DNA from 2 places in the Brenneria tiliae genome. Region 2 is predicted to be linked to the other one. Evidence: riboswitches for the same ligand, from Rfam matches in the RefSeq annotation. Region 2 holds a riboswitch; the other holds the start of a gene.
The links. A riboswitch is a leader RNA that binds a small molecule or an ion and turns the genes downstream of it on or off. The one in region 2 is predicted to bind cobalamin.
Positions count from the first base shown of each region.

Region 1: another riboswitch for cobalamin. It lies ahead of btuB (TonB-dependent vitamin B12 receptor BtuB); the one in region 2 lies ahead of MFP24_RS05555 (cobyrinic acid a,c-diamide synthase CobB).

Region 1 is NZ_JAKPCB010000092.1:169,487-177,122, reverse strand. It holds gene murI (glutamate racemase) at 1-273, opposite strand, end outside; gene btuB (TonB-dependent vitamin B12 receptor BtuB) at 218-2,080, opposite strand; cobalamin riboswitch at 2,150-2,384, opposite strand; gene trmA (tRNA (uridine(54)-C5)-methyltransferase TrmA) at 2,517-3,620, shown strand; gene MFP24_RS06950 (YijD family membrane protein) at 3,639-4,019, opposite strand; gene fabR (HTH-type transcriptional repressor FabR) at 4,057-4,689, opposite strand; gene sthA (Si-specific NAD(P)(+) transhydrogenase) at 4,880-6,286, shown strand; gene oxyR (DNA-binding transcriptional regulator OxyR) at 6,269-7,186, opposite strand; partial or broken gene MFP24_RS06930 (glutathione peroxidase) at 7,358-7,509, shown strand.
Region 2 is NZ_JAKPCB010000091.1:27,964-35,599, forward strand. It holds gene cobD (threonine-phosphate decarboxylase CobD) at 1-503, opposite strand, end outside; gene MFP24_RS05550 (NAD(P)-dependent alcohol dehydrogenase) at 603-1,661, opposite strand; cobalamin riboswitch at 1,901-2,078, shown strand; gene MFP24_RS05555 (cobyrinic acid a,c-diamide synthase CobB) at 2,211-3,623, shown strand; gene cbiB (adenosylcobinamide-phosphate synthase CbiB) at 3,620-4,585, shown strand; gene MFP24_RS05565 (cobalt-precorrin-8 methylmutase) at 4,602-5,234, shown strand; gene cbiD (cobalt-precorrin-5B (C(1))-methyltransferase CbiD) at 5,231-6,382, shown strand; gene MFP24_RS05575 (cobalt-precorrin-7 (C(5))-methyltransferase) at 6,379-6,981, shown strand; gene MFP24_RS05580 (decarboxylating cobalt-precorrin-6B (C(15))-methyltransferase) at 6,971-7,540, shown strand; gene MFP24_RS05585 (cobalt-precorrin-4 methyltransferase) at 7,533-7,636, shown strand, end outside.

The sequences.
Region 1 (7,636 bases), on a different contig from region 2:
CACCACCAGCGACAGCTGGTGCTGCTGCTGAATGGCGCTAACAATCTTGACGACGCGTTCGATAATAAACTGCTGCGGTTTTTCGCCGTAGGGAAAAGCCTCGTTATCGAATGCGTAGATATAGTGGAGATCCGGCAATAGCTGCCGGATCTCATCATAAACAGACAGCCCGCCCACGCCGGAGTCAAATACCAGAACCGTGGGACGGGATGGCAGGTCAGAAGGTATAGCTTCCGGTGAGATAGTATTCTCGCCCTGCCGTACGGTAGCCATATGCCGTCTCATAATCTTTATCAAACAGGTTGGCGATTCTACCACGAACCGTTAGCTGAGAGGTGACGGGATATGAGGCGGCGAGATCCCACGTACTATACCCCCCCAGCGTTATGGGTTGAGCGGGGAAAACATCATAATTGGTATCAGGACGCGAACCTTGATATATCCATGTCAGAGACCAATTTACCTTGTCCAGCGTAGTGGAAAGCTCGTATTTCGCCTTCTTGTGAGCCCGTCGGGCCAACGCTTTGTTGGTGGTTTTATCCTTGGCGTCCAAATATTCCAGAGTGACGCTATGCGACAACCACCCTGTATCGTAGGCAGCGGTAAATTCCGCTCCCGTCATCACCGCCTTGCCAATATTGTCGTATGTGCCCGTTGTCGCGCTGATGGAGCGATAGTTGATGAGATTATCAACTTCATTACGATATCCGGAAACGCGCCAGTTCACAGGACCGCTCAGCCCCTCCAGCCCAATTTCCCACTGTTTGCTTTCTTCAGGCGATAAATTGGCGTTTCCTTGCGAGTACGCCGTGTCATATATCTTGTCAAACGTTGGCGCTTTAAACGCCGTGCCGTAAGAACCGATAACCCGATAGCCTTCAATAAATTCCCATGCCGCGCCCGTCTGCCAGGTACCGTGTCGGCCATACTGTTGATTGTCATCGCCCCGAACCGAGCCTTCCAGCGTTACGGAACCAAACTGTTGCTGAGTAGTAAGATATACACCTGTGTTATCGCGACTCTGGGCTCGCGTATATGCGGATGTGCCACCCGGTTGAGCCCGTTCATTGCGCCAGTCGGCCCCGACGCCCAGGCTGCCGTTTCCGAGATTGAACACGTTACCCCACTGCAGGCTACGCTGTTCAATCTGCGTAATCGTGCCGTTATATTTCCCGATTACATCATTGAAATTCAGATCGTCGTACGTTTGATAACTGGCGGTTAACTGACTGGAATATATTCCTTCGTTAAATTTCAATCCGGCATCATAATTTCGCGTATTCAAATAACGCTTATCATTACCCGGATAGGCGGAGGCGAGGTCATAATCCGTGTTGTTATCATAGCCATAAGCACGGAAAAAGCCGGAGGCGTTCTCGGAAAAACGCTGCTCAAGCATGCCCCAGAAGGATTTGCTGCGATAGCCGTCGTTATCCCTATCAATTGTCGACGGCGAAGAAGGATAGACATTGAATCCATGGGTCGCTTCATAACTTCCCGCCACGCTGACGATAGTATCGTCGCCCACGTGCCCGCGCACGGCGCCGTCATAGTTCTGGTAAGCATGTGAACCATAGCCCGCGTTTAACCTTGCGCCGTCCTGGCCCTGTTCGGTAATAATGTTGATGACTCCCCCGATGGCGTCGGAACCATAAACGGCTGAGCGAGGTCCGCGGATATACTCGATACGCTGGATCAACGACATCGGAATCTGATTGAAATCCACACTGCCGGTAACCCCCGGAGAAGACATGCGAATACCATCAATCAAGACAAGTACATGGCTTGAGTTGGTTCCGCGGATAAACATTGAACTTGACTGCCCGCGCCCCCCATTTTGCGCGATATCCACCCCCGGCAGACGACGCATTACGTCAGTCAGGCTTTTCGCCTGCCAACGCTCGATATCGTCACGGGTAACGATATCGATTGGCGCGAGAACGGAGGAAACGGGTTGAGGGAACCGGTTCGCCGTAACGACCAGTTCATCGGCATTCTCTTGCGGTGAATTATTGTCTTGCGCCCAGGCGGAAAAAGCCGTGACAGAGAGCGCCGTCAGCAGCATGGTTTTATTAAGCATGAGTCGAGCATCCAAACCATATATAAGGATGCCGCATTACCATGATGAATAGCACGCGATGATCATGGTCGTTGCGACGTTATACCGGCAGGTCTTCGGGCTTGGGGCCGTTGTTACTTTTATTCTCGACTGCTATTCGTAACAGCTTATTCGTAACAACAAAGGACGATGACTTCCCATCATTAATGACAGTGTCTGCATATATGCTATCGCCCGGACTACCCTTACCGCTGCGCGTCAGCTCCAGATTTGCACTGGATTCCCTTTTAACTCATGCTGCGAGGCCGGACAATCATGCTACGATCGCCTTACGCAGATGTCTAGACTTCCATTTCCATTGCCGGGCGATCGCGCGACAAAACTGGACATCCCGGCCGGATTCCCTACAATTCCCGGCCAATAACGTTCTTTTAGATGCCGTTCAGACGAGAAAACCATGACGCCAGAATGCCTGCCCATTGATCGGTACGACGATCAACTCGCCCAAAAAACAGAACGCCTGCGCGGGATGATGGCGCCGTTCGGGGCGCCGGAGCCTGTGGTGTTCCGCTCGCCCGTTCAGCATTACCGCATGCGCGCCGAATTTCGCATCTGGCACGACGGTGACGATATCTATCACATTATGTTTGATCAGCAGACCAAACAGCGTATTCGCGTCGATAGCTTTCCCGCGGCCAGTGAACTGATAAACCGGCTGATGCCGGCATTAATCGAGGCGCTGCGCCCCAACCCTGTCCTGCGGCGCAAACTGTTCCAGATTGACTACCTGTCGACGCTGAGCGGCGAGGCGGTGGTTTCCCTGCTCTATCACCGTCCGCTGGATGAAGAATGGCGGCGGCATGCCGTCGCCCTGCGCGATGCGTTGCGCGCGCAGGGGTTTGCGCTGCAGCTGATTGGCCGGGCGACCAAAACCAAGATTTGCCTGGAACGGGATTACGTTGACGAACGCCTGCCCGTCGCCGGGCGCGAGATGATTTACCGTCAGGTTGAAAACAGCTTCACCCAGCCCAACGCGGCGGTGAATATCCATATGCTGGAGTGGGCGCTGGACGCAACGCAAGATTCAACCGGGGATTTGCTGGAGCTGTACTGCGGCAACGGCAACTTCTCACTGGCGCTGGCGCGCAATTTCGATCGCGTGCTGGCGACGGAAATCGCCAAGCCCTCGGTGGCGGCCGCGCAATACAATATTGCGGCCAATCATATTGATAACGTACAGATTATTCGTATGGCGGCGGAAGAGTTTACCCAGGCCATCAACGGCGTGCGTCAATTCAAGCGCTTACAGGGCATCGACCTGACGGGCTATCGCTGCGAAACCATTTTCGTCGATCCCCCGCGCAGCGGGCTGGACGAGGAAACGGTCAGGCTGGTGCAGGCTTATCCGCGTATTCTTTACATTTCCTGCAATCCGGAAACGCTGTGTCATAATCTGCAAACGCTGACGGAAACGCATCAAATCAGCCGGCTGGCGCTGTTTGACCAGTTTCCCTACACCCATCATATGGAGTGCGGCGTGCTGTTGGAGCGGCGTCGGTAGCTCGATGCCGCACCGGCATTATGCCTCGGGAGTATCGCTCTCTTTGACGGATTTTCGGGCTTTCAGCTTCAGGCCGATCCAGAATACCAATACCACGCAGAGAATCGAGGGCACGAAGTTTGAGCCGATGGCGGGGTACTCAACGCGGACAATGGCGCTGTAAAGCAGCAACCCCAGCAGAAAACAGGCCGCCGCCAGCAGAGGCGTGCCCTCGGACATGCTGTGGTTCATATAGCGCTGGTGCAGGCAATAGACGGATAAAATCAGCGCAAGCAGAGGGAATATCGAAAAGGGGACGATGGCGCTAAACAACGCGGCGAATGAGCCGTTAACCGATAGGCCCGCGGCCAGCGCCAGGAGCAGCGTACCTTTTTCCCGATGATAGGATTGTTCTGTCATGCCTTTTCTCTTCTCAATACCTGTATATATCTAAAATTTACGCTGCGCCCGAGCGATTGTCCTGCTCTTTGCGGTACCAGTAATAGGCGCCTTTGGAAATCATGCGCAGTTGCAATACCAGGCGCTCTTCCAGCTGTCTTCGCTGTTCCGGTCCGACATCCAGCGCTTCCGCTCCGGCACTGAAAACGATGGTCACCATCGCTTCCGACTGCGCTTCCGCAAAACTGCGCGGGATATGATTTTCGACTTCCAGATAATCCGCCAGTTCGGCGATAAAATGCTGAATCTCACGCGCGACCGCGGCACGGAAAGCAGCGGAAGTCCCTGAGCGCTCACGTAGTAACAATCTGAAAGCATTTGGGTTATTGCCGATAAATTCCATAAAGGTCGAGACGGAGGTTTTGATTACGCTGCCGCTTTTGGCAATCCGCTGCCGCGCCTGGCGCATCAGCTGGCGCAACATTAGCCCGCTTTCATCCACCATCGTCAGCCCCAGCTCATCCACATCACGGAAGTGGCGGTAGAAAGATGTCGGCGCAATACCGGCTTCCCGGGCGACTTCACGTAAACTCAGGCTGGCAAAACTGCGCTCGGCGCTTAACTGGCTGAACGCCGCCTCAATAAGGGAACGACGCGTCCGTTCTTTTTGTTGTGCTCTGACACCCATTATCCTGCCCAAACCATCTGCTCTCCTTTCCAGAAAGGCACTATAGCAAACTTTATTGTCAACATAGCGCGACAAACTTTGCCATATTAAAAATGTGATAATAGGTTTCCACAATAAATACCAGGATGATTGGGATCCCGCACGGGAAATGTTACAATCACGTTATTGTTTTGTACAAACAGGTTATCCGATTATGACCCTACAACAGCAATTCGATTATGACGCCATCGTTATCGGTTCCGGCCCGGGGGGTGAAGGCGCCGCCATGGGATTGTCCAAACAGGGCGCCAAAATAGCGGTGATTGAACGGCACTATAATGTCGGCGGCGGCTGCACCCATTGGGGAACCATCCCTTCCAAAGCGCTGCGTCATGCCGTCAGCCGTATTATTGAATTTAACCAGAACCCGCTCTACAGCGATAACGCCCGCGTTATCAGTTCCTCCTTTTCCGATATCCTGCGCCACGCCGATAGCGTAATCGGCCAGCAAACCCAGATGCGCCAGGGGTTTTATGAACGTAACCAGTGCGCGTTGTTCTCCGGCGAGGCCCGGTTTATCGACGCCCATACCCTTGCGGTGCATTATCCGGACAATACCCACGACACGCTGACCGCGGCCAATATCATCATTGCCAGCGGCTCACGCCCCTACCACCCCGCAACGGTCGACTTTGACCACCCCCGCATCTACGACAGCGACTCCATTCTGCAGCTCGACCACGAACCCAGACATGTGATTATCTACGGCGCCGGGGTGATTGGCTGCGAGTACGCGTCCATTTTTCGCGGCCTTAACGTCAAGGTTGATCTGATCAATACCCGCGATCGCCTGCTGGCCTTCCTCGATCAGGAGATGTCGGATGCCCTGTCCTACCACTTCTGGAATAACGGCGTGGTGATCCGCCATAACGAAGAGTTTGAAAGCATCGAGGGGGTGGAAGACGGCGTTATCGTCAACCTCAAGTCCGGTAAAAAGATGAAGGCTGACTGTCTGCTGTACGCCAACGGCCGCACCGGCAATACCGAAACGCTCGGTCTGGAACAGATCGGCCTGAGTACCGACAGCCGCGGACAACTTAACGTCAACAGCCTGTATCAGACCGGGCTGGCGCATATTTACGCCGTCGGCGACGTGATTGGCTACCCCAGTCTGGCTTCCGCGGCTTACGATCAGGGCCGCCTTGCCGCACAGGCCATCATCAAAGGCGATGCCAACGCCCATCTGATCGAAGATATTCCCACCGGAATTTACACCATTCCTGAAATCAGCTCCGTGGGGAAAACCGAGCAGCAGCTCACGGCGATGAAAGTCCCCTATGAAGTGGGGCGGGCGCAGTTCAAACATCTGGCGCGCGCGCAGATTGTCGGCATGAACGTGGGAAGCCTGAAGATCTTATTCCACCGCGAGACGAAACAGATTCTGGGCATTCACTGTTTCGGCGAGCGCGCGGCCGAGATTATTCATATCGGGCAGGCGATAATGGAACAGAAAGGTGAAGGTAATACTATCGAATACTTCATTAATACCACCTTCAATTACCCAACCATGGCGGAAGCCTACCGGGTTGCCGCGCTAAATGGGTTAAACCGCCTGTTCTGACGCGGCATCCATATAGATTTGCATATGCTCGCGGATGGTATCGGCCAGTTGCTCATAGCGCCCGCGCAGCGGCGAGCCGGGGCGGTAAATCAGAGCGATGGTGCGCTTCGGCTCCGGTTTGTAGCAGGGCAGATAGCAGACGCCGTCACGCTCACGTTCATGGGGCACCGCCAGCGCCGGCAATAACGTGATGCCGCTGCCCGCCGCCACCATATTGCGCAGCGTTTCCAGGCTGGTGGCGCGAAAATGCGTGTCCTCGTCCGCTCCGGCCTGAAAACAGAACCCCAACGCCTGATCGCGCAGGCAGTGTCCGTCTTCCAGCATCAGCAATTTCTCGCCGGACAGGTCGGCCATCGCCACCCGCTCGCGGTTGGCCCAGGGATGCCCCTGATAAATCGCCAGTTTCATCGGTTCGTCAAACAGGGGGACTTCGATAAAGGCTTCAGACTCTTTCACCAACGCCAAGATGGCGCAATCCAGCTTGCCGCTGTCCAACTGCGCCAGCAGCTGATGGGTCTGTGCTTCATGCAGATACATTTCAAGCTTGGGGAAAGTGCGGTGCAGCATGGGAATGATTTGCGGCAGCAGGTAAGGTCCCACCGTCGGGATCAGGCCGATATGCAGCGGCCCTGACATGGTTTCACCCTGCTGGCTGGCCATCTCTTTCAACACCTTGACTTCACGTAATACGGTGCGCGCCTGTTCAACCAGCAATAAACCCGCCTGAGTAAACAGCACCTTTCTACTGGTCCGCTCCAGCAGCATAACGCCTAATTCATCTTCCAGCTTACGGATTTGTCCACTGAGCGTTGGCTGACTAACGTGGCAAGAATCCGCGGCGCGCCGGAAATGACGATGTTCTGCCAACGCCACCAGATACTCCAGATCCCGAATATTCATTTATTATTCTCCTTATTGTGATAGCAAGTGACGATGGATAGAATAGCAACGATAGGCATTTGCTATCAATAGCCAAAATGAATAATATATCCCACCGTGCGTATCTATTTATTTCTACCTAAGTAAAACAACATCTTTACTATTAATAGGTCGAGTCCATGTTTATCAGCCTGCGCTTTCAGCCACCTGTCACGCTATAACGAGTTAACGGGCGTATTCAAGCAATTTGGCGTTGATAGCATTTTGTGTCTCCCGGCTAACGCCATATTTGTAATGAATGCCGGAAAGCAGATCAATACGCAGACAATATCGTATTCCTCCGCTAGGGGAATAGAGAATTCGCCAATATGCTGATGAAAAAACCCGGCGTTGAATGCCGCAGAAACAGAGGGCGGTTTTATCCGGCGATTTGATGGAAGAGACGGAGAACCTTGAGCGATAAGATCGAAA
Region 2 (7,636 bases):
ACGGCCTGTAGCAGCCCGGCGTCCGGCATTAGTCCGGTGGGGTTATTCGGCGTGGCGATAAACAGGCAGTCGTAGCGGACGTTGTCCAGCGCGCTCAGCAGACGGGCGTCGGGTTGAAAACCGTCGGCTTCATCCATGGCGTAGTCGTCAATCTCACAGCCGACGCGCTGCAAGGCGCGCCGATATTCCGCAAATCCCGGCGTCAACAGTAACGCCCGCCGCGGGCGCAGGTATTGCACTACGGCATAAATCAGTTCGGTGGCGCCGTTTCCGGCGATAATATTGTCGGCGGCGCAGCCGTGAGCGCGGGCCAGCGCCGCGTGAAGCGCCCGATACGCCACGTCGGGATAACGTTCGGCGCGCTCAAGCTGGCTGACAATCGCGGCCTTCAGCGTGTCGGGCATCCCCAACGGATTGATATTGGCGCTGAAGTCAATAATCTCGCCGGCATCCAGGCCGGTTTTTAACGCCATCTCCAGCACATTGCCGCCATGTTCGCTCATTACGCTCTGATATCCCTGCAATAACTATGGATGTCAGCGTACCATAAGCGACGGAATGGCGGCTAGGTTGCCCGCGGCGCCGGAGCGGCGGGCGAGGGGTTAAAAGCTGGCTTTCAACGACGCGATATCGATAACGAAGCGGTAGTGCACTTCGCTTTTCAACATACGCTCATAGGCGGTGTTGATGGACTGTATATCGATCATTTCAACGTCGCAGGTAATGCCGTGCTCGGCGCAGAAGTCCAGCATTTCCTGCGTTTCCGCAATCCCGCCGATCAGCGAACCGGCAATCGACTTACGTGCCATCACCAGCGCGCCGCTGTGCACCGTCGGCTCAATGGGTTCAATCAGACCCACCAGGATCAGCGTCCCGTCGCGTTTCAGCGTGCTCAGGTAGGGGTTAAGGTCGTGCTGCATCGGCACCGTATCCAGAATAATATCGAAGCGGTTGGCGACCTCTTTTAACTGCGCCTCATCGGTGGAGATCACCACGTGGTCGGCCCCCAGACGGCGCGCTTCCTGCTCTTTGCCCGGCGAGCGGGTGAATAGCGTGACGTCCGCGCCCATCGCTTTGGCGAACTTCAGCCCCATATGACCCAGACCGCCGAGACCGACGACCGCCACCTTGTCCCCCGGCCCGACGTTCCAGTGCTTCAGCGGCGAGTAGGTGGTGATGCCGGCGCACAGCAGCGGCGCGGCGGATTTCATATCCAGCTTGTCGGACATGCGGAGCACGAACTTGTCGGACACCACAATCCGTTCCGAGTAGCCGCCGAAGGTCGGCAGGCCGTCGTGGCGATCGACGCCGCCGTAAGTGCCGGTCGGCCCTTCAACGCAGTACTGTTCCAGCCCGTCGTCACAGGCGTCGCAGCTTTGACAGGAGTCCACCATACAGCCGACGCCCACCCAGTCGCCTTCTTTGAAGTTTTCCACCAGCTTGCCGACGCTGACCACCTTGCCGACGATTTCATGGCCGGGCACCACCGGATACAGGCTGTTTTTCCACTCGTTGCGCGCCATATGAATGTCGGAATGGCACACGCCGCAGTAGACGATATCGATCGTTACATCGTTGTCCCGCGGATCGCGGCGCACGAACTGATGGGGAACTAACGGGCTGCTCGCGTCGAGAGCAGCAAAGCCACGTATATTTTGCATTGCAATTTTCCTCTTTGTTTTTGCACCACATCAAGAGATCGAATTGAAAACTCAGTATGATCTGGCGCTAATGATTCACGTAATTTAGCCAACAGCCGGGTCAGCAAGCGCTTTCGCGCCCGAACTGAGTGAGTAACGTATTAAATAGTAAGATAAACAGCAAAAATACAGTTATCGCCGTCAGGTAAATGTCGCGATGGGCATCAGAGCCGTTGACGCGCCGGAGTTGTGGTATTGGACCCGCCGCGTCGCCAGTTAGTTCAATGATAACCCATTACGACCGGGAAGGAGGTGTAAATCCTCCGCAGCCCCCGCTGCTGTGATGCCGACGAACCCGTTAATACCACTGATCGAACGATCGGGAAGGAACGGGGGAGGATGACGCAGAGCCAGAAGACCGACCTGACGATAACGCCCGCAGCGACCGGCGTTAACGGCGATTCAACTCTTTCGGCGGGAAATGAGTTGTCATCCGATACGCGCGGCGGCGGCGCCGTGTTCGCGTGTCCCGTTGACAGCGTATTTCCCGGCCGGCACGTCGGGATTTATATGCCATGTTCAGATAAACAAGGGCCAGGTAGCCAAGGGCCGGGTAAAAAAGCGTTTGTTATTGCCGGCACCGGCAGCGGCTGCGGCAAAACCACCGTGACGCTGGGGATCCTGCGGGCGCTGATGCAACGCGGATTAGCCGTACAGCCGTTTAAAATCGGGCCGGACTATCTGGACAGCGGCTGGCACAGCGCCGTGTGCGGGGTGACTTCGCGCAACCTTGACGCCTTTATGCTCCCCGCGGCAACGCTGAACGGCCTGTATAAGCAGCATATCCGCCGCGCGGACGTGGCGATAATCGAAGGGGTGATGGGGCTGTACGACGGCTACGGCACCGATCCCGACTATTGCAGCAGCGCGGCGATGGCGAAACAGCTGGGCTGTCCGGTGATTTTGCTGGTGGACGGCAAGGCGGTGTCCACCTCGGTGGCGGCCACCGTGATGGGCTTTTGCCGTTTCGATCCGGCGCTGAATATCGCCGGCGTGATTGTTAACCGCGTTAACTCGGCGGGGCACTATGAGCTGCTGCGCCATGCCATCGAGCGCTACTGCGCCATTCCGGTGCTGGGCCGCCTGCCGGTGATGGAGGAGGTGGCGCTGCCGTCCCGCCACCTCGGCCTTATTCCCGCCCGGGAACAGACCCATGACGACCTGCGCTGGCAACGTCTGGCCCGGCAGGTGGAGCAGACCATCGATCTCGACCGCCTGCTGGCGCTGTGCGCCGTCGCCGCCCTGCCGGCGGGGGAGCCGCCGGCGTTGCCGGACCCCGCGTTGGCGGACGGTCTGACGCTGGCGCTGGCGGACGACGAAGCCTTCAACTTCTACTATCAGGATAATCTCGACCTGCTGGAGCAGGCCGGGGTGCGTCTGCGCCGTTTTAGCCCGCTGCACGACCGCCAACTCCCGGATTGCCAGATGATCTATATCGGCGGCGGTTATCCGGAGATCCACGCCGCGCGGCTGGCCGCCAATACCCCGATGCATGCCGCCCTGCGGAATGCCCACCGCATGCGGATCCCGCTGTACGCCGAGTGCGGCGGACTGATGTATCTGGGCGACGAACTGATCGACGCCGACGGCCGGCGGCACGCGATGGCGGGCATTCTGCCCGGCGTAAGCCGCATGGGAAAACGCCTTACCCGCTTCGGCTACTGCCAGGCGCAGGCCGGCCGCGACACCTTATTGGCCGCCCGCGGCGAGGTGCTGCGCGGCCACGAGTTCCATTACTCCGATTTTTCCACCGCGCTGCCGCCGGCGTTCGACTGCGTCAAATGGCGCGACGGCGCGGTGATCCAGCAGTGGCAGGGCGGCTACCAGCTCGAGCAGACCTGCGCCAGCTATCTGCATCTGCATTTCGCCCAGCGGCCGGGATTGCTGAACCGCTGGCTTGGTCGCGCCAGGAGCCTGCTATGACGCTGAGCGCCTGGTTTTGCGCCTTTTTACTCGACTGCTGGCTGGGAGACCCGCCCCATTGGCCGCACCCGGTGCGCTGGATCGGCCGGCTGATTTCCTGGCTGCATCGCGGCATTCGCGCCCGCTGTCGCAGCGAACGGGCGCTGAGGATCGGCGGCGGCGTGCTGTGGCTGGCGGTGGTAGGGACGACCGGCGCGCTGAGCTGGGGCGTGTTGGCGCTGCTGACGGCGCTCCATCCGTGGCTCGGCTGGCTGGCGCAGGTGTGGATGATTTACACCCTGCTGGCCGGTCGCTGCCTGAGCGACGCCGCGCTGGCGGTGCACGGGGCGTTGCGCCACGGCACGCTGGAAGAAAGCCGCCGCCGGCTGTCGTGGATCGTCGGGCGGGATACCGCACGGCTCGAAAAACCGCAGATAACCCGCGCCGCGGTGGAAACCGTGGCGGAGAACAGCGTCGATGGAGTGATCGCGCCGCTGTTTTACCTGCTGCTCGGCGGCGCGCCGCTGGCGATGGCCTACAAGGCGGTGAATACCCTCGACTCCATGGTGGGCTACAAAAACGCCCAATACCGCGCCATCGGCTACGTATCCGCCCGGATGGACGACCTGGCCAATCTGCTGCCGGCGCGGCTGAGCTGGCCGCTGCTGAGCGTGGCCGCCTGGCTGCTGCGCGCCGACTATCGCCAGGCGTGGCGCATCGGCTGGCGCGATCGCCGTCAGCACGCCAGCCCCAACTGCGCCTGGCCGGAAGCCACCGTGGCCGGAGCGCTGGGCGTGCGGCTGGGCGGCCCCAATAACTATTTCGGCGCGCGGGTGGAGAAACCCTGGATAGGCGATGCGCGCCGGGAGATCGCGCCGGATGATATCCCGCGCAGCATCCGGCTGATGCAGGTCGCCTCGTTGCTGGCGCTGCTGCTGTTTAGCGGCGTCCATCTTCTGCTGGCGGCCGCATGGACGGCATAGAACAAGGAACCGGCTTATGACTTACCTGCGGCATCCGCAACAGATTGAGCAGCAAAGCATGGCGATCATCGGCGACATTATCGCCCGCGAGCGTCCGGACTACCGTTTCGCCGATGCGGCGCAGGAAGCGGTGATCAAACGGGTGATCCACACCACCGCGGATTTCGACTGGCTGGACGTGCTGTGGTTTACGCCGCAGGTGCTGACGCGCATCGCCGACGGCCTGCGCGCCGGCTGCGTGCTCTATACCGATACCACCATGGCGCTGTCGGGGATCAATAAAACCCTGCTGGCGCGACTGGGCTGCGAATGCCGCTGCTTTATCAGCGATCCCCGGGTGGTGGCGCGGGCGCAGGCGGAAACCATCACCCGCTCGATGGCGGCGGTGGATATCGCGCTGGATGAGCCGGGCGACAAGCTGTTCGTCTTCGGCAACGCGCCGACCGCGCTGTTCCGCTTACTGGAGCGCCAGGCGTCGCCGCTGGCGGTAATTGGCGTGCCGGTGGGATTCGTCGGCGCGGCGGAGTCGAAAGAAGCGCTGATGCGCAGCGGGCTGCCGTGCATCGCCGCGGCGGGACGCAAAGGGGGCAGCAACGTGGCGGCGGCGATCGTCAACGCCATTTTGTACCCTATCCGGGAGACGCTGTGAAAAACCATCCGCAAAATTCCGGCGCGCAGCTGGATACGGTGTGGCACAAGGGCAGGCAGTACCGCAAAGGCTACACCACCGGCTCCTGCGCCACCGCCGCGGCGAAAGTGGCGGCGCTGATGGCGCTGCGCCAGCAGGTGATCGATCAGATCTCCATCGTCACCCCCTCCGGCGTCACGCTCTATCTCAACGTGGAGCAGCCGCTGATTGAAGGCCAATGCGCCACGGCGGCGATCCGCAAGGACGGCGGCGACGACGTGGACGCCACCCACGGCATGCTGATCTTTGCCCGGGTGACCCTGCGCGAGCACGCCGACATCCGTATCCGCGGCGGCGCAGGCGTCGGCACCGTGACCCGCAAAGGCATCGGCCTCCCGGTGGGCGGCCCGGCGATCAACCGCACCCCGCTGCAAACCATCGAAGCCGGCGTCCGCGAGGCGATCGGCCCGGCGCGCGGCGCGGAAGTAGAGATTTTCGCCCCGGAAGGCGAAGAGCGGGCCAAAAAAACCTATAACGCGCGGCTGGGGATCCTCGGCGGCATTTCCATTATCGGCACCACCGGTATCGTCACGCCGATGTCGGAAGAGAGCTGGAAGCGTTCGCTGGCGCTGGAGCTGGAAATGAAGCGCGCCGCCGGCGAGGACCGGGTCATTCTGGTGCCCGGCAACCACGGCGAGCGCTTTGTGCGCGAGCATCTGGGCCTCGACGCGCAGCGGGTGGTGACCATGAGCAACTTTGTCGGCTACATGTTGCAGGAAGCGGTGCGGCTGGGCTTCCGCCAGGTGACGCTGATCGGTCATCCCGGCAAGCTGGTGAAGGTAGCGGCCGGCATTTTTCACACCCACAGCCATATCGCCGACGGGCGCATGGAAACTCTGATCGCCCATCTGGCCCTGATGGGCGCGCCGCATGATTTATTGCTGGCGGTGAATCGGTGCGACACCACCGAGGCGGCGATGGAGCTGATCGCCGAGCGCGGCTTTCAGGCGGTGTACCCGCGTCTGGCGCAGCGGATTTGCCAGCGGGTGGACGAGATGCTGCGTTTTTCCGCCTCGCCGCCGCGCGTCGATGCCGTGCTGTTCGCTTTCGATAATAGCGTGTTGGGAACCAACCGCCCGCTGCCCGACATTCTGGAGGCGCTGCGATGATCGTGGTGGTGGGCATCGGGCCCGGCGCGCTGGCGCATCTGACGCCGGAGGCGCAGCGGGAGATTGCGCGCGCCGAGGTATTGGTGGGCGGCGCCCGGCATCTGGCGCTGTTTCCCGCTTTCGCCGGCGTTACCCGGCGGCTTGACGCCGATCTGCCCGCGCTGGCGGCGTGGCTCGACGGGCAAAAGCACCGTCGGGTGGTGGTGCTGGCCTCCGGCGATCCGCTGCTGTACGGCATCGGCAAGCTGCTGTGCGCCCATTTCGCCGCGGCCGATCTGCGCCTGGTGCCCGGCATCAGCGCGGTGCAATACCTCTGTTCCCGCGCGGCGCTGGATATGAACGATCTCTACCTTACCAGCAGCCACGGCCGCGAGCCGGATTTCGACTGGATTTTGCAGCATGACAAGGTGGCGATGGTGACCGACGGACGCATCGGGCCGCGCGCCATTGCCGACGCCATCCTGCAACGCCGGCTCGTCCGCACGCTGATTATCGGCGAGAACCTCTCCCTGCCGGATGAGCGCATCCACCGCCTGCAGCCGCAGGCGGTGGCGCAACGCTATGACATGAACGTGGTGGTGATCCTCAATGAAAGATGAAGAATTTTTACGCGGCCGGCGCGTTCCGATGACCAAAGAGCCGGTGCGCTTACTGGCGCTGGAACGGCTGGAACTGGAGGAGGCGGCGCTGCTGATTGACGTCGGCGCCGGAACCGGCAGCGTGGCGCTGGAGGCGGCGCGGCGTTTTCCCCGGCTTCGGGTCGCGGCGATTGAGCGCAACGCGGCGGCGCTGGCGCTGATTGAGGAAAATTGCCGCCGTTTCGGCTGCCGCAATGTGGAGATTATCCCCGGCGACGCGCCGCTGCCGCTGGAGGTCACGGCGGACGCGGTGTTTATCGGCGGCAGCGGCGGCCGGCTCACCGCGCTGATTGACTGGGCGCTGGCGCACCTGCGCCCCGGAGGCCGTCTGGTGCTGACCTTTATCCTGCTGGATAACCTCAATCAGGCGCTGGCGCATTTGGGGCAACTGCCGGTGAGCGCGCTGGAATGCACGCAATTACAGGTTTCCGCGCTGACGCCGCTGGGCGACGGCCGTTATTTTAAACCGGCCAACCCGACCTATCTTATTTCTTGCCGCAAGGAGGCAAACCATGCTTGAACAGGCAGAAATCACGCCTGACGTGAGCAACGCCAAAAACTTTGATGCCCGCAAGGTGTGGTTCGTGGGCGCCGGGCCCGGCGACCGCGAATTGAT